Adhaeribacter arboris: one gene and its partner. The protein of the gene in region 2 interacts with the protein of the main gene of each other region in a pairwise test. Links are inferred from orthologs where the notes say so. Each region holds a gene or a part of one and is shown on either strand. Other genes may lie near its edges.

The links.
Region 1: the proteins of ruvC (region 2) and ruvA interact in binary tests that used the Escherichia coli proteins (3 or more experiments, as listed by UniProt). The link is inferred for Adhaeribacter arboris from one-to-one orthologs.

The regions. Positions count from the first base shown.
Region 1 is NZ_PYFT01000001.1:5,876,263-5,884,275, forward strand. Bases 1,963-4,782 are described here. They hold ruvA (Holliday junction branch migration protein RuvA), read right to left. Parts: upstream 3,758-4,782; coding sequence 3,167-3,757; downstream 1,963-3,166. Other genes in these bases: sov (T9SS outer membrane translocon Sov/SprA), read right to left, coding at 1,963-3,145; AHMF7605_RS23900 (NADP-dependent malic enzyme), read right to left, coding at 3,929-4,782. In the rest of the region: more of sov, read right to left, coding at 1-1,962; more of AHMF7605_RS23900, read right to left, coding at 4,783-6,253; AHMF7605_RS23905 (lytic transglycosylase domain-containing protein), read right to left, coding at 6,470-8,013. UniProt on the Escherichia coli protein: The RuvA-RuvB-RuvC complex processes Holliday junction (HJ) DNA during genetic recombination and DNA repair.
Region 2 is NZ_PYFT01000001.1:1,723,242-1,731,137, reverse strand. What follows is about bases 2,222-4,924. They hold ruvC (crossover junction endodeoxyribonuclease RuvC), read right to left. Parts: upstream 4,008-4,924; coding sequence 3,435-4,007; downstream 2,222-3,434. Other genes in these bases: AHMF7605_RS07100 (ComEC/Rec2 family competence protein), read left to right, coding at 4,794-4,924; AHMF7605_RS07105 (DUF4202 domain-containing protein), read left to right, coding at 4,120-4,716; AHMF7605_RS07115 (T9SS type A sorting domain-containing protein), read left to right, coding at 2,222-3,289. In the rest of the region: AHMF7605_RS07120 (GEVED domain-containing protein), read left to right, coding at 1-1,916; more of AHMF7605_RS07115, read left to right, coding at 2,018-2,221; more of AHMF7605_RS07100, read left to right, coding at 4,925-5,909; AHMF7605_RS07095 (malectin domain-containing carbohydrate-binding protein), read left to right, coding at 6,577-7,896.

The DNA of each region.
Region 1 (8,013 bases), 4.2 Mb from region 2 along the record:
TAAAAACCAACTCACCACCGGTAGTATTCGGTTTATCATTGGCTTCGCCATTTGGGCCATCCTGATCAGCAATATTGGCTAATTCAGTATTTGGATTGGTAACTTTTAAGAACGGATCCATCATCCAGAATTCCAGGTATTCGATATTAGCGTTATCAAAATCGGTATCGAAGGTTATTTCCCGACTAATACCCGCCCAATTATCGACTGGATTTGCTCTGTTAGGTAAGAATTTGCCGTCCGCGCTTACGTTTTGGTTGTAATTATACTGTCCGCGTTCCGCCGGATAATAAGCGAGATCAAATGGATATTCATAGTTGTTTACCGCATCTAAATCCCGGTTTGGAAAAATTTCTTTCCGATTAATACCCCTTACATAGTGATTTCGTAAATCGGCATCGCCGATATTATTAGGATGCTGGTTACCGTTGCGGTAGTACACTCCCTGGTCGATGGTGTACCAAGCTAAATGGGCGCGGTTGTCGGCGTAGGCTAAACCGGTTCGGCCGCCAATAAGAGGTGTGGGAGTAGCAGCCAGTCGCCAGTTATTGGTATTGGTGCTGCTGGAAAGAGAATAGGACGACTCCGCCCCTTCAAAATCATCGATATAAGAAACTCCATCTTCTCCCTTTAATTTGGACTTAGCCGGTAGCAATTGCGCAAACTCAGCGTTAAAAGCTATTGCCGAAGGTTCTTTGGTTTGAATAAAAGGTAATTTATCTGTTAGGGTGGTTAAAAGCCGGGATTCTTTTTTCAGGTTGATATCTAAACCGTAAATGGTATTGTTACTTGGCTCATCCCCAAGGCTCACGCGGTTATTGTTGTAGGGAGTTTCGCCGAGATGCAATAAAGTAGCGCCAATGCCAATATCGCGGTTTAAGGTATAATCGAAGCGAGCGCCCACCATAGCGCGCGGCTGCGGGTTAATAATTTCCGCTTTTTCAAATTCTACTGCCAGGTTACTCGCCGAATTCAAATAACTCGGGTTTAAAATTTTAACGCGGCCTAGAGCATAATCCACCCGGTAATCTACGCCTTCGGTGAGTAAATTGCCGCCAGATCGTACGCGGACCGAACCTTCCGCAACCTGAATACCCGGCAGGGCAATTTCGTCGGTCGCGCTCGCTTGATAACGACCTTTTAAGAAAAACTTAGCTTTATTCGTAATTTGCTGCGCATCGCTTTGCGTTTGATCGTAGAGTTCCTGATAAACGTATTTCTGTACCAGGTTTTCTTCGCCGGCCGTAAATTTACTTTGCAGATAAGAACCAAACGGCTCTACCTCGGGGAAGAAAATTCGTCCATTTTCCGGATCAATCGTTAGCCCGGTTAAAAAGTCGAAGTTACCGTCCGGCGGCGCGTCGTTGTTGGTATTTACTTTATCCAGGTTAAATACTTCTATCAGCGGTACGTTCTGAATGTTTCTGCCTTCTTTTAAACTGGTAATATCTACCCCGGTTTCATCATCTTTGTAGATAATACTCATTTGAAATCCTTCGCGGGTAATCTGGTTGGCGTTGAGCGAATAAACGTTCTTCATCATCAGATCCCAGGTAGGAAAAGTCAGGGCTGGATTCGTAGACTTAAGCATTTTCAGGAATATTGCCTCGTTGTCGTTCACGTTTTGGTAATCGTCCTGTAGTTCACCCACGCGGTACACGCGGCCATTTAAAGTATATTCGTAAGCTACTCCCAGCACCTGCTCGGGTAACATCTGAATATTAAGAGAAATGTAACCTAACTCCGGATTAAATTTATATTCTTTCGGATCGAGGCGGCGGGCCCGTACGTGTTCAAAGTCAACGGTTTTCTGAAGCTTCAGGACTGCACCCTGCAAAGTTTCATCTACGGTATTATTATTTCGGTTACCATTTATCCGGCTGTATAAGTTATTAGCATCATTACTGGCTGGAGCGGTAAGTGCGGTACCAGGTTTAAAAATCAACTCGTCCCGTAAAGTTTTGGTAGTGTCGGCCTCGGCCAAATCCATTAGGGTAACTACGTTGCGCAAATTTTCGGTGGACCGGTTATCGTTGGTTATGTATACTTCCAGACGACGGATGGTAATACCGGATTTAAGCTGGGGCAAGTCGCGTAAAGAACGATCGTAGCGGTCGCGAAAGAATTGGGAAAGAAAATAATGCCGGTCGCGCTCGTACTGATCGACTTTAATTTCGAAGGGTCGGTTCTGGGCACCATTCTGAATATTTATCTGATCGGTACGCCCCCGCACGTTCGACATAACCGTAGTTACCCCCAAACGGCCGAATTGTAATTGCGCTTTTACGCCGAATAAATTTTGGGCGCCGCTTATCAGACTATTATTTAAGGGCAAGCTTACGTTACCCGCTTCAATTTTGCGGATAATTTCTTCTTCGAAACCCGTATAATCCATTTTGATGTTGTTCTCAAACTCAAAATTGGCTTTGGTATCCCAGTTGAAATTAAGTTTAAGTTTTTCCCCAATCCGGCCGGTAACGTTTATGGCTAAATTCTGATCAAATTCAAAATCACCGGTTCGCTGCCGCCGTAAGGGTAAGGATTGATTAAAATTACGGCTAAACCGAGCTCCGAATTTAAGACCCGCGTTACCATTTGTTTGAATATCGACAAAATCACCCCCAAAAATGCGGTTGAATAAGGGGCTTACGACGGGTATTTTAGGGCTTAATAAAGAACGGCCCGACGCTTTTTCGCCGGTAACGCCTCCTTCGGCTTTACTGCGCCAGTAATTACGTATAGCTTGCTGCTGTTGATATTTGGTATATTCCTCATACGTCATGAGGGTAGGATTTCGGAAATTTAAGTCGCCTACTTTTTCCTTAATTTCAAAATAACGCAGGCTATCATCCAGGTCTACGTTTAGGTTAACATTGTCCGGATTTTTAAGTAATAAAGGCGAACGGGAAGTACGGTTAGAAAATGGATCACCCACCCGATCTTTCGGTCGGAAATCAGGGCGGCGTGATTTACGATACCTTTCGCTTGTGGTAGTATCGGTAATGATGGTATCAGCTACTAATTGCCGGAGTAGATTCAAGTTGAAAGAAGAATTTCCGGCTACTGTTCCAGCTTCCGAAAGCCAACCGAATAGGGTAACAACCGCAACGGACGCAATTATTACGTGGTGTTTACTTTTATTCAAGCGGAATGTAAAATTTTAACTTCAGGAAGATTTTAATGCTAATTTGATATATTCCTCCACCGTTAGGTGGCTGCCTTCGCGCTTAATAATGGCATCCAGCGTTTTTTCGGCAACGGTTCGGGCAAAACCTAAGGTAATCAAAGCAGATAACGCCTCATTTTGATTCGTATTGTGTGGCGCCGCTGAAACGTTTGCCTGATCTATTAGTACATCTTTTTTTAATTTATCTTTTAATTCCAGAATGAGCCGCTGGGCTGTTTTTGCGCCAATTCCTTTGATTCTTTGAATTGTTCTAACGTCTTCGCGTACAATGGCTTGCTGAATTTCGGGTACACTTAACGAAGATAAAATCATAAGACCTGTATTAGGTCCCACGCCGGAAATAGAGATAAGATGCAAAAAAATATTTTTTTCAGCCAATTCGCTAAAACCATACAAGGTATGGGCATCTTCTTTGATATGCAAAAAAGTAAATAACTTACAGCGTTCGCCTTCGGCTAAGCCAGCATAGGTATTTAAAGAAATTTTAATTTGATAACCAATTCCGCCCACTTCAATTATCACGTAAGTGGGGTCTTTATAAGTCAGTTTGCCGTCGATGTATGCAATCATAAAAGAAAAATTAGCCCTCAGCAACAATTATGCGAGGTTATTACAAAAACTACGTGCTTACGAGCCAGAATTTACGTATTTATTCTAAAGTAAAAAATGCAGATAAGTAAATAGTTTGGTGAAAAGTGGAAAGCAAAAGTTGCGTTATTCGCTAATAACCAGTTCGTTACTTTAAACTAAGGAGCCAATTTTACCCGCTATAGCCTCAGGCAAAGAAGCTTTTTGGTTACTGCGGCTTTCGTGATTTTGCGCATCTACTACGGCAATAGCAATCATATTTACAATGTCACGGGTAGAAGAACCAAGCTGCAAAATATGTACGGGCTTATGCATACCCATTAAAATCGGACCTATCGTTTCGGCTTCGCCAATTTCCTGGAGTAGTTTATAAGCAATATTACCCGAAGTTAAATCCGGAAAAATTAAGGTATTTGCACCTTTTTCAGCCAGATCACTGAACGGATAATGTTCTTGTAGTAAATTTTTATTTACAGCCGTGTTGGCCTGCATTTCCCCGTCTATAAGTAAGCTAGGATAGCGCTCTTTTGCCAACTTGGTAGCTAATATAGTTTTGTTCGGTACATCGCCGCGGTTAGAGCCAAAATTGGAGTAGGATAGTATGGCCATCCTAGGTTCCACGTCGAAAAAACGCACTGCCCTAGCGGTTAAGCCAATAATATCTACCATTTCTTCGGCCGTTGGATTAATATTTACCGTAGTATCGGCTAAAAAATATGGTTCTTTTTTGTTTTGGATAATGTACATACCCGCTACCCGGTTCACGTTTTCTTCTACGCCAATAATTTGCAGTGCCGGCAAAATGGTTTGAGAATAATCTTTGGTTAATCCGGAAATTAAGGCATCGGCTTCGTTGGTTTCTACCATTAAAGCGCCAAAGTAAGTACGACCTTTGACTAATTTCCGGGCATCAAACAAGGTAATGCCTTTGCGCTTGCGTTTCTCGTAGAAAACTCGCGCAAATTTCTCCCGTTTTTTGGCTTCTTTAGACGGATCAATAATAATAGCGCCTTCTAAATCCAAAGCATTTTCGGTAATTAATGCTTCAATTCTTTTTTGGTTACCTAATAATATAGGCTGCGCAATTTTTTGGTCCAGTACAATCTGGGCGGCTTTTAAAATTTTATAATGGTCCGCTTCGGCAAATACAATACGTTTGGGGTTGGTTTTAGCTTGATTAATAATGCGGGTCATCAACTTTTGATTAATGCCAATGCGCTCCTGTAACTCCTGATCGTATTTTACCCAATCGTGAATCGGATGTTTAGCCACGCCAGAGTCCATAGCCGCTTTGGCTACCGCTGGCGAAACAGTGGTAATTAAGCGCGGATCTAATGGCTTCGGAATTAAGTAATCGCGGCCGAAAGCAATAGCTTTATCGGCGTAAGCTTTATTAATTATTTCGGGCACCGGTTCTTTCGCTAATTCCGATAAGGCACGTACGGCCGCTAATTTCATTGCTTCGTTTATTTCTGTAGCCCGTACATCGAGGGCTCCTCTGAAAATGTAAGGAAACCCCAGCACATTATTTACCTGGTTCGGATGGTCCGAACGACCAGTAGCCATAATTAAATCGCTTCGTACGGCCATAGCCGTTTCGTAGGGAATTTCCGGGTCAGGATTGGCTAAGGCAAAAATAATAGGGTTCTTCGCCATTAATTTTACGTACTCCGGCGGCAGCACATTCCCCGCCGAAAGGCCAATAAATACGTCTGCTCCGGTCATAGCTTCGGCTAAAGTGGTAATTTTACGGGTAGTAACAAACTGCGCGCGGTAAATATCTAAATCGTTCCGTTCCGGATTGATAATACCGTCTTTGTCAAACATGACGATATTATCAATTTTTGCACCTAAGGCCAGGTATAATTTAGCGCAGGCAATAGCCGCGGCACCCGCCCCGTTCATTACAATTTTGATTTTCTGTATTTTTTTGCCTACCAGTTCCAGGGCGTTTAGCAAAGCGGCGCTGGAAATAATAGCCGTGCCGTGCTGGTCGTCGTGCATAACCGGAATTTTCATTTGCTCTTTTAAAGCCACCTCAATTTTAAAACTTTCCGGGGCTTTAATATCTTCTAAGTTAATGCCACCAAAAGTGGGTTCCAGGGAACGCACAATCCGAATAAACTCATCCGGGTCGGTGCAATCTATTTCAATATCAAAAACGTCGATACCCGCAAATTTCTTAAATAATACTCCTTTGCCTTCCATTACGGGTTTAGAAGCTTCCGGGCCAATATTGCCAAGACCTAATACAGCTGTTCCATTGGTGATAACGCCCACTAAGTTGCCTTTAGAAGTATACTTATAAGCGTCTTCTTTATTAAGAGCAATTTCCTTACATGGCTCTGCTACCCCCGGCGAATAGGCCAAAGCTAAATCTATTTGGGAGGAAAGCATTTTGGTAGGTACCACCTCTATTTTTCCTGGTTGACCCATTTGGTGGTAATTCAGCGCGTCTTGTTTATTTATTTTAATCATAACAGAAAAATTTTAACCGAGTCTGGTAGATAACGAAACAAGCAGACTTTTGTATTTAAGTAAAATTAAGCAAAAGCAGGCGTTTAAACTATTTACTTTAAATAGTTATGCGTTAACCAGAATGGATTTAGATTTTTGCGTTAAATAGTTGGTTGTAAACAAAAATATCAGGTCACGCGGCCTGATATTTTTGTTTACAATAAAGCCTGCTTAAGATTAACTTATTACCAGTTTCATGCCTGGTTTTAAGCTATTTGTCTTAAGACGGTTTAGTTTTTTAATTTTCTCTACCGGTATATCGTTATAGCGGCGGGAGATGCTCCATAAAGTATCGTTCGGTTGTACGGTATGCACCAATTTTACCCGTGATAAAGATTTTTTATTATTCGCAGTCTTACGGGCAGATGCTGTTTTTACCGGTACTTTAACTTCGTGGGCTTCTGCTACGTTTGTTTGGTTAGAAGAATTACTCGCTAATAAATGGTCTTGAGCAGCAGAGGTAAATAGTATTAATTTTTGCCGGGCTAACAACTTCTGTTTCGGGCTAAGATTATTCCAGGTACGCAGCTGTTCTACGGATATGTTATGGCGGTTGGCAATGCGCGTTAAATTATCACCGGCAGCTACAATATACTCCTTTTTCTGCCAAACAGAATCAGTTGCCGCTGAATCCGGGAGAGTAGTTGCCAAAGGGGCTATTGGAGTAACAACTTTTTTAGCAATCAGAATATTTTGGTAAGAGGGCGGTACAAGGTCCGGCAATTTGCAGGAATCCAGAATTAAAGTGCGATTTGCAGCCAGTAGGGTTTTGTGAGTAGCAGGTACTTTTAAAGGGTAATTACGAACATTTACCGGCAAAATAGCTTTTTTAACTTCCGGGTTTAATTTAGGTAACTCTTCTGCGTCTAAACTAAGTTGCTGGGATAACTTCTTTAAATCCAGCGATTGATTGATTAAAATGGTATCCGTAGCCGTGGCGTATAGTAAAGTGTCCGGCTGTATTTCATGATCCACGGCGTGGTTCATGGTGTAAATGATGGCCGTTAAAGAAGGTACGTAGCCCCGCGTTTCTTTCGGTAAAAACGGGAAAATAGCCCAAAAATCAGCTTGACCGCCCGCCCGTTTAATGGCTTTACGAACGTTGCCCGGGCCACAATTATAAGCGGCTAAAGCAAGTTCCCAGTTACCGCCAAACATGCGGTGCAGGTTACGTAAATACCGGCAAGCCGCATCCGTAGCTTTTTCCGGGTCCATGCGTTCATCGATATACGTATCTATTTTTAACTTATAATCAGAGGCAGCGGAGGGAATAAATTGCCACAAACCTACGGCAGCCGCATGGGAAACCGCCCTAGGTATCAATGCAGATTCTACTACCGCTAAATATTTAAGTTCATTCGGAAGGTTATACTTGGCCAGATATTGCTCAAACAAAGGGAAGTAAATATTCTCGCGGGATAATACCCGGCGAGAATACTTCCGGTTCCGAATGGTAAAATAATCAACAAAGCCCCGCACGTAGGGATTAAAATGCAATGGAATTTCTTTCTGCAAACAGCTAAGCCGATCCATGATAAGATCGTTTGTAACCATAGGAACAGAATCCGGTAAGGCTAAGCCTAAAATTTCTTCCAGGTGAGTAGTATCAGCTAAATGAACCGTGTCCGTTAAGGCCGTCGGGTACAGAGTGTCCGCAAGAACGACTTCTTTCTTCTTTGTATTTAAAAAAAAACCGGCCTTACTTTCAAGGGATAGGAGCA
Region 2 (7,896 bases):
GCTCCTCTTACCTGCAAAGCGTGATTACTACCAATAATGGCTATTTACTGGGTGGACGATCAAACTCTAGCATGGGGAATGATAAAACCCAGGGACGCCGGGGAAGTTATGATTTTTGGCTAGTAAGTACGAATACCAGAGGTAATAAACTTTGGGATAAACGCTACGGTGGTTCCGGTGAAGAAAACTTGCAGGTAGTAGTTAATACCTCCGACGGCGGTTATGTACTAGGTGGTACATCATCCTCGGGTTTTAGTGGTGATGTAACGCAGGCGGGCCGAGGAGGCCAGGATTTCTGGATAATAAAAATTAATGCCGACGGCACCAAATTGTGGGATCAACGGTATGGCGGTAGCGGCAACGATGTGCTGAAAGCGCTGGTGGCAACTCCCGGAGGTGGATTTATTCTGGGCGGCTATTCTAATTCGGGATTAAACGGCGATAAAACTCAGGCGAGCCGGGGAGGTAATGATTATTGGATTTTAAAAATTGATGAAGATGGCAATAAAATCTGGGATAAACGCTTTGGCGGCTCGGGGAACGATGTATTTAAATCCTTGGTAATTACTCCGGATGGCCATTATTTATTAGCCGGATCATCGAGCTCCGGCGTAGGAGGTGATAAAAGTGAACCAGTTTGGGGAGGGGCTCAGGCAGATTATTGGGTCGTAAAAATTAACAGTACCGGAAATAAAATCTGGGATAAACGGTTTGGGGGTAAATCTTCGGACGACCTCGAAGCTTTAGTCGCTACCGCTGATGGCAGTTATTTATTAGGCGGCCTCTCTTATTCTTTTCCGGAAGGCGATAAAACCGATACCCAAGGTTGGTTTGAAGTGGGTATTGGCGAATATTGGTTAGTTAAAATAGATAGTAATGGTAATAAAATTTTAGATAAAGTTCTGAACGGTACCAGTCACGTCGTTACTTCTTTAATTCCTACTTCCGATGGTGGATTTTTAGCGGGCGGCGGTAATCCTACCGATGAAACCAATGACGTAGATGATTATTGGGTAGCAAAAGTAAACAGTTCTGGTAATACCATTTGGGAAAAGTATATTTCGGGTGCGGGTAGAGATTATTTAACTAGTATTCTGGCTACTAAATCCGGCGAAGTTTTATTGGGCGGGTGGTCTGATTCCGGAATGGGGAATGATAAAAGTGGGGCGAAAAAAGGCCTGGTTGATTATTGGCTGGTAAAACTCCAAGAAGTAAATTGCATTCCGGTAATTACGTATGGCTGCGATGATTTAAATATTATTCAGAGTTTTAATTTTAATACTTTATCTAATAATGCTTCGGGGTGCGATGCCCAAGGCAATGGCTATAGTAGTTATGCTCCCACCGGAAAATATACGACTACTGTAACCCGCGACCAGGCCTATCCTATTACCGTACAGGCTTCCCTCACCGGTGATTTTGAGCAAGGCTTTGGGGCGTGGATTGATTATAATAGCGATAATGATTTTGATGATCCCGGAGAATTTGTGTTTAGTTCGCCGATTGTCTCCGATGATTATACCGGTAGAGTTGTTATTCCGGCCAGCGCTACGGCTGGCCAGCACCGGTTGCGGGTTCGCTCGCATTTTGCTACCGAAGTTACCAGCGATCAATCCTGTACTGAATTTGACTACGGGGAAACGGAAGATTATATCATTACCATTACGAATCCCTCCATCTATGCCGCCTGGGACAAGCGCTATGGAGGTTCGGGTCGGGATAGTTATACCGACCTTATCCGAACCACCGATGGCGGGTACCTCATTGGGGGTACACCGATTCCGAAGATACCGGCGACAAGAGCCAGCCCAGCCGCGGCAGCATTGATTATTGGATCGTCAAAATCGATGCGCAAGGCAACAAACAATGGGACAAACGCTATGGCGGAACCGGTAACGACTACCTCAATCGCTTAATTCCCACTCTCGACGGCGGCTATCTTTTAGGGGGAAGTTCCGATTCGCCCAGCGGCGGGGATAAAACCCAAAACAGCCGGGGCGATCGGGATTACTGGTTGGTGAAAATCAACAGCACCGGAACCAAGCAATGGGACAAACGCTATGGGGGCAGCAGCTACGATGAGCTAAGTAAAATCAGTCAACTACCCACGGGCGAGTACTTCGTAGCGGGCTACAGCTCTTCCCCGGCCAGCGGCGATAAAACGCAAGGCTCCCAAGGTGGGCGGGACTACTGGGTAATCAAAATTAATGCGGCCGGTACTAAGCTCTGGGACCGGCGCTTTGGCGGCAATCTCAACGACAACCTGGAAAACTTTACCCTGACCCCCGACGGAGGCTACCTCTTGGGAGGAGCTTCGGCATCGGGTTTAAGCGGCGATCGCAGTCAGTTAAGCCGGGGCGGAGAAGACTACTGGGTGGTGCGCCTGGACGAAGCGGGAAACAAAATCTGGGACCGCCGTTTTGGCGGTAGCGATAAAGACCATCTGTTTTCGATGGGACGATTGTCGAACGGCTCCTTTTATTTAGGCGGGTATAGTCATTCGGGCCTAAGCGGCGATAAGAGCCAAGCGAGCCAGGGCGGAAAAGATTACTGGCTAGTCGTCATCAACGGTGAGGGAGAAAAACTCTGGGACCGGCGCTTTGGTGGCAGCCTCGACGATGAGTTGCGTTCGGTGATCCGGACCAGGGATGGAGGGTATTTGCTGGGCGGTAAATCTGATTCACCCCGCAGCGGGCATAAAAGTCAGAACAGCAGAGGCAGTACGGATTACTGGATTGTTAAAATCAGTAGCAATGGCAATAAGCAATGGGACCAGCGGTACGGTGGAGTAGGCATCGAAGAGCTGCGCAACCTGGTAGCCACGCCGGAAGGCGGGTATTTACTCGGAGGACGCACTGAATCGGGCATCAGCGGGGATAAAAGCCAGCCGAGTCAGGGAAAGCAGGATTACTGGTTGGTGCAAGTAGCCCTTTCTGGCCAGGAAGCTCCGGCAGTCGAAGAAACCACTGCCGTTACGGCCAACCGGGAGAGTACAGTTGCTCGCATAAATGTGAGGGAAAGCACAGAAACCCGCTTACAAGTACGACCGAATCCGTTCACGGAGCACCTGCAGGTGAGCCTGGCTCTAACCGAATCCGGGCCAGTCAGCCTGCAAGTGTACAATAGCCAGGGGCAGAGAGTAACAACTTTGTTTCAGGGGCAAGCGGAAGCGGGGAAAAACTACCAATTCCAATGGCAGCCTTCAGTCCAGCAAGCGGCTGGCTTGTACTTGCTGCGCCTACATACTCCTGCCAAAACCCAAACCACCAAAATTATTTTTACAAAATAAAAGCAATGTAAAAGGCTAAAATTAATTAGCTAAGGATTGCTGATTTGTTTCTTTAAGATTAGTGCCTGGTTGGAAATGAATTTTCAGCCAGGCTTTTTCATTTCAGGCGTGAAGTAAAATTCGGAATTTGAACAAAAATTTAAATCTACTTTACTCGCCCGGGATTGTCGGTAATAAAGCTTTTCCAGGATTTGGTACCGGCCTGGGTGTTAATGCCTTTCTGATAATGATGGCACATAGCTACGGCCAAAGCATCGGTAGCATCAAACAATTTAGGAGAGTCGGTGGGCAATTTTAAAATTTGGCCTAACATGAGCGCTACTTGTTCTTTTGAAGCATTCCCGTTCCCGGTGATAGATTGTTTTATCCGTTTGGGGGCATATTCCACGTACGGAATGTCGCGGGATAAAGCGGCGGCAATGGCTACCCCCTGGGCCCGGCCCAGTTTCAACATGCTTTGCACGTTATTCGAATAAAACTGAGCTTCAATAGCCATTTCATCGGGCAGGTATTTTTGGATTAGTAAGATAGTGTTATCAAAAATACGCTTTAATTTAACGGCATGATTGGGGGCATTTTTAAACGAAAGAGCATCGTACTCCAGTACTTTCACTTTAGAACCATTTACCTCAATAATGCTGTAACCCATTACATTGGTGCCCGGGTCAACGCCGAGGATTAATTTACTGGTAAGAAGGGTAGGGGTATTTCGTAACATGCCTCACAAAAATACAAACTTATTCCTAAACCAAAGGCAGGTTTGTACTACCACGCTAACAGCGATTACCGGAAAATAATTAACTTTAACGAATAAACTTTAAATATTATTTATGCGCACGGACCAACAGCGGTTTAACGCGGCCATTGCCCGTTTTGATGCCTTAAACAGCGAAGATCCAAATACGGAAGTTTACAAGGATAAAATTTACCCCAAAGAATTATTGTATGCTCAGCGCATGACGGACTGGTTGTTTCAAGTAGAGCCTAATCCTTCAGAGGCCTTGCAGCTAGCCGCACGGTGCCAGCACCTACGCCGCTGGACTATTCCGCGCCGCGACTATGCTATGGATTTAGCGGGTTATAATAAATGGCGTAATACCTTGCGGAAGTACCACGCCGATTTGGCCAGTCAGGTATTGCAGGAAGTGGGTTACGACCCGGAAATTATCGAAAGGGTTCAGTTTCTGGTTTTAAAGCGGCAGTTAAAGATTGACCCCGAAGTTCAATTGCTGGAAGATATTGTTTGTTTGGTATTTCTGGAAAATTATTTCCTCGACTTTGCCCGTCAGCACGAAGAAGAAAAAGTAGTGGATATTGTGCAAAAAACCTGGCGTAAGATGACTCCGCGCGGTCAGCAAATAGCTCTTACTTTACCTATGTCCGGAGAAGCTCAACGATTAGTAGGAAAAGCATTAGCAGGTTCTTAATCGGGTTAACTATATAGGATTTTCTGCTAATATCTAATACCTTGATACATGTGTTACATAAAGTGCGCCGCTTAGTTATGAAGAAAGCTGTTTCCCGATTTTTAGGCTTGGCTTTAATTGCTTTGCCGCTCCAAATTTGTTCTTCGCCTAAACCAATGGCGCTTGCGGCTACTAATCTGGCGGGCGGTTTAGACCCTGGTAAGAATAAAAAACAAGAACAAAATTTAACTTTTTATTGGATAGACGTAGAAGGAGGCGCTGCTACTTTAATTGTAACCCCCGCCGGCGAGTCGGTGCTGATAGATTCGGGCAACCCCGGGAACCGCGATGCCGATAGAATTTACCACGTTGCAAAAGAAGTAGCCGGATTAAATCAAATTGACCATTTAATAACTACCCACTGGCACATCGATCATTACGGTGGGGCAGCGGCATTAGCAAAAAAACTACCTCTTATAGAAGCGCACGATAAAGGCATTCCGGATAGGTTGCGGGAAGATAAAGAGTTTGCCAGCCGCATTCAGCCGTACCGCGACATGATAGTGAAAAAACGATCGCCATTGCAGCCAAACCAATTCCTAAATCTGAAAAATTTGCCCGCGGGCTTTTCTAAATTGAGCCTCCGTTTATTAGGTTTTAACAAAAATTTTACTCCCATAAGTAAGTCTAAATCCTTAAACGTTAATTGCGAAGTAACGGATAAGCCAACTGATACCTCCGACAATGCCAATAGTACCGTGCTAGTACTGGATTATGGTCCGTTCCGCTTTTTTGACGGGGGCGATCTAACCTGGAACGTGGAGAAAACTTTGGTATGTCCGGAAAATTTAGTGGGCACCGTGGATGTTTACCAGGTAAATCACCATGGCTTGGATCAGAGTAATAACCCCGCGCTCGTGAAAACTTTAGCCCCAGTAGTAGCCATTATGAACAACGGTCCGCGCAAAGGTTGTGGACCCGAAACCGTGGCTACTTTAAAAAGTATTCCCTCCTTGCAAGCAAGCTTTCAGCTTCACAAAAATGTGCGCGCCGATTCGCTCTATAATACCAGCCCTGATTTTATTGCCAACCTAAAAGAAAACTGCCAGGCCAATTTTATAAAAATGACGGTAGAACCAAACGGAAAGAAATATACGGTAAGCATTCCGGCGAAAAACTACACCAAAACTTTTACAACTAAATCGGCCCATTAAATTGGTATTTGCCTTAGCTTAAAAGGAAAAGCTGGGCTAAAACTACGCGTAAATAGTAAGGCAAGCGAAGAAAATAAAATAGGATTAATATAAAATTTTAGCTTAATAGCAATTCTGCAATAAATATAGAATACAATTAATATAATCAGTCAGAAGGTTTTCCCCCTATCATACGATAAATAGAAAAGTAGATAATTGAAAAATTTTATTTCCGCAAAGCTTCCTTTTGGTTCTAAAAACCGTACCGCAAGTAGTCATAAATAACTGAGCTTCAACCATCAAAATTCAACTTATTTACTTCTATTATTTAATATATTATAAAGAAACTATAATTAATTACAATAATACTTGCATAAGTCTAATAGTATGCGTAAACTTCCTAAATATTCCACAAAACTGTTAACTTATATAAACTGATTAGAAACTCTTATAACGAATAATTTATACTAAACCCGAAAACTTATTTAACGCGCCTAATCTCTCCGGTTAATTTTAAGTCAAAAAAGCTGTTCTGCCTTAAAAATTTTCGAAACACTGTTTTTTACTTATCAATAATGACTGGTAATCAATTCTACTTCTCCACCTTTCTAATGTAAATTTAGAAATACTATTGATTTGTATGTTTTAATACTTATAACTAATTAGATTACACCAGCTTACTTTACACATGAAAAAGCGTTCTACTTTTCCTTTATTATTCCAATCAAAACCTTTAGTTTACTTTTTCTTTAGCTTATTCCTTATACTCGAAAGTTTCAGTTATCAGGATGTGGCCGCACAAACAATTGCCGTAGAAAATACCGATAAATTTCCTGCTGCTGACGAAATGGTGCTTTCCCGGGTTCAAAATCCGTGGCGCCGCAAGAACGAAGACGGTACCTACACGCCTTACAATGCCAACCACGATAAGGTAAAACTTAAAATTTATAACCGGGGCTCCGGTACTCTTACTCTTAGTAAATTTACTTTGTCGAGTACTTCCCGCTGGAAAATTACGTTACCTAAAGCTTTGCCCATTTCTATTAGTGCCGGAGGTTCCATTGAGACCACAGTAGAATTTATTGCTAAAGACCAGGCTACCCGGGTGAAGGTGCTGCACGATCAGTTAACGATTTCTTCTAACGATAAATCTGCTCCGTCTAAAATTGTAAAGCTGCATGGCTTATGGCAAAGAACCGGGGAAGGCAACCGGGAACCTTGGGCGCAGGAAATTATTGATGCTTTTGGTTTTACTACGGAAACCGGCTACGCGCAACACGATGGAGATAGCGATGGAAATTATACCGTTCCAAATTCCGATGAAATTTTATCGGCCAACTTCGTGCGGGCCGATGGTAGTAAACCGGTTACGGTTACCCAACTGGGCGCTTACCATGGCTGCTGCTATTATGGCGAAAAAATTGCCTGGTACCCCAAAAATACGAATTCCGTAAAGATTGCAACCGCTCATTATTTCTTAGATAGCCAGTCTTTATTACCCAGAGAAACCGGATCTTCTGCGGAAATCGCCCAGGGATCTTTCAGCCCGAGTGGGGCCTTTGGCTTTAAAGTAGGTACGGCTTATTCCGATCGGGCTAAAAACTTCGAAAATAAAATTGGTATGCGGGTCTGGAAGGCGGTGAATGCTAGCGGCAGCATTATTCCAAATGCCTACATTATTGGCGCTGATTACCTGGGTACGGAATTTACCAATTACGATTATCAGGATAACGTATATTATGTTACCAATATCAAACCGGAATCTAGCCAGGGTAATACGGAATTAGCCGTAACACCATCTGACCTTGATTTTGGCTCAGTATTAAAAGGCAGCAGCAAAACTCTTTCCGCTACTATAAAAAACAATGGCAGATCTGGTCAGTCCAGCATTAAAATCAGCAGTGTAACTCTTACTGGTCCCAACAAAGCTGAATTTACGGTTAATGCAATTTCCACAACGTTATCGCCGCAGGCAAGTGTTAAGGCCAATGTATCCTTTAAACCTAGT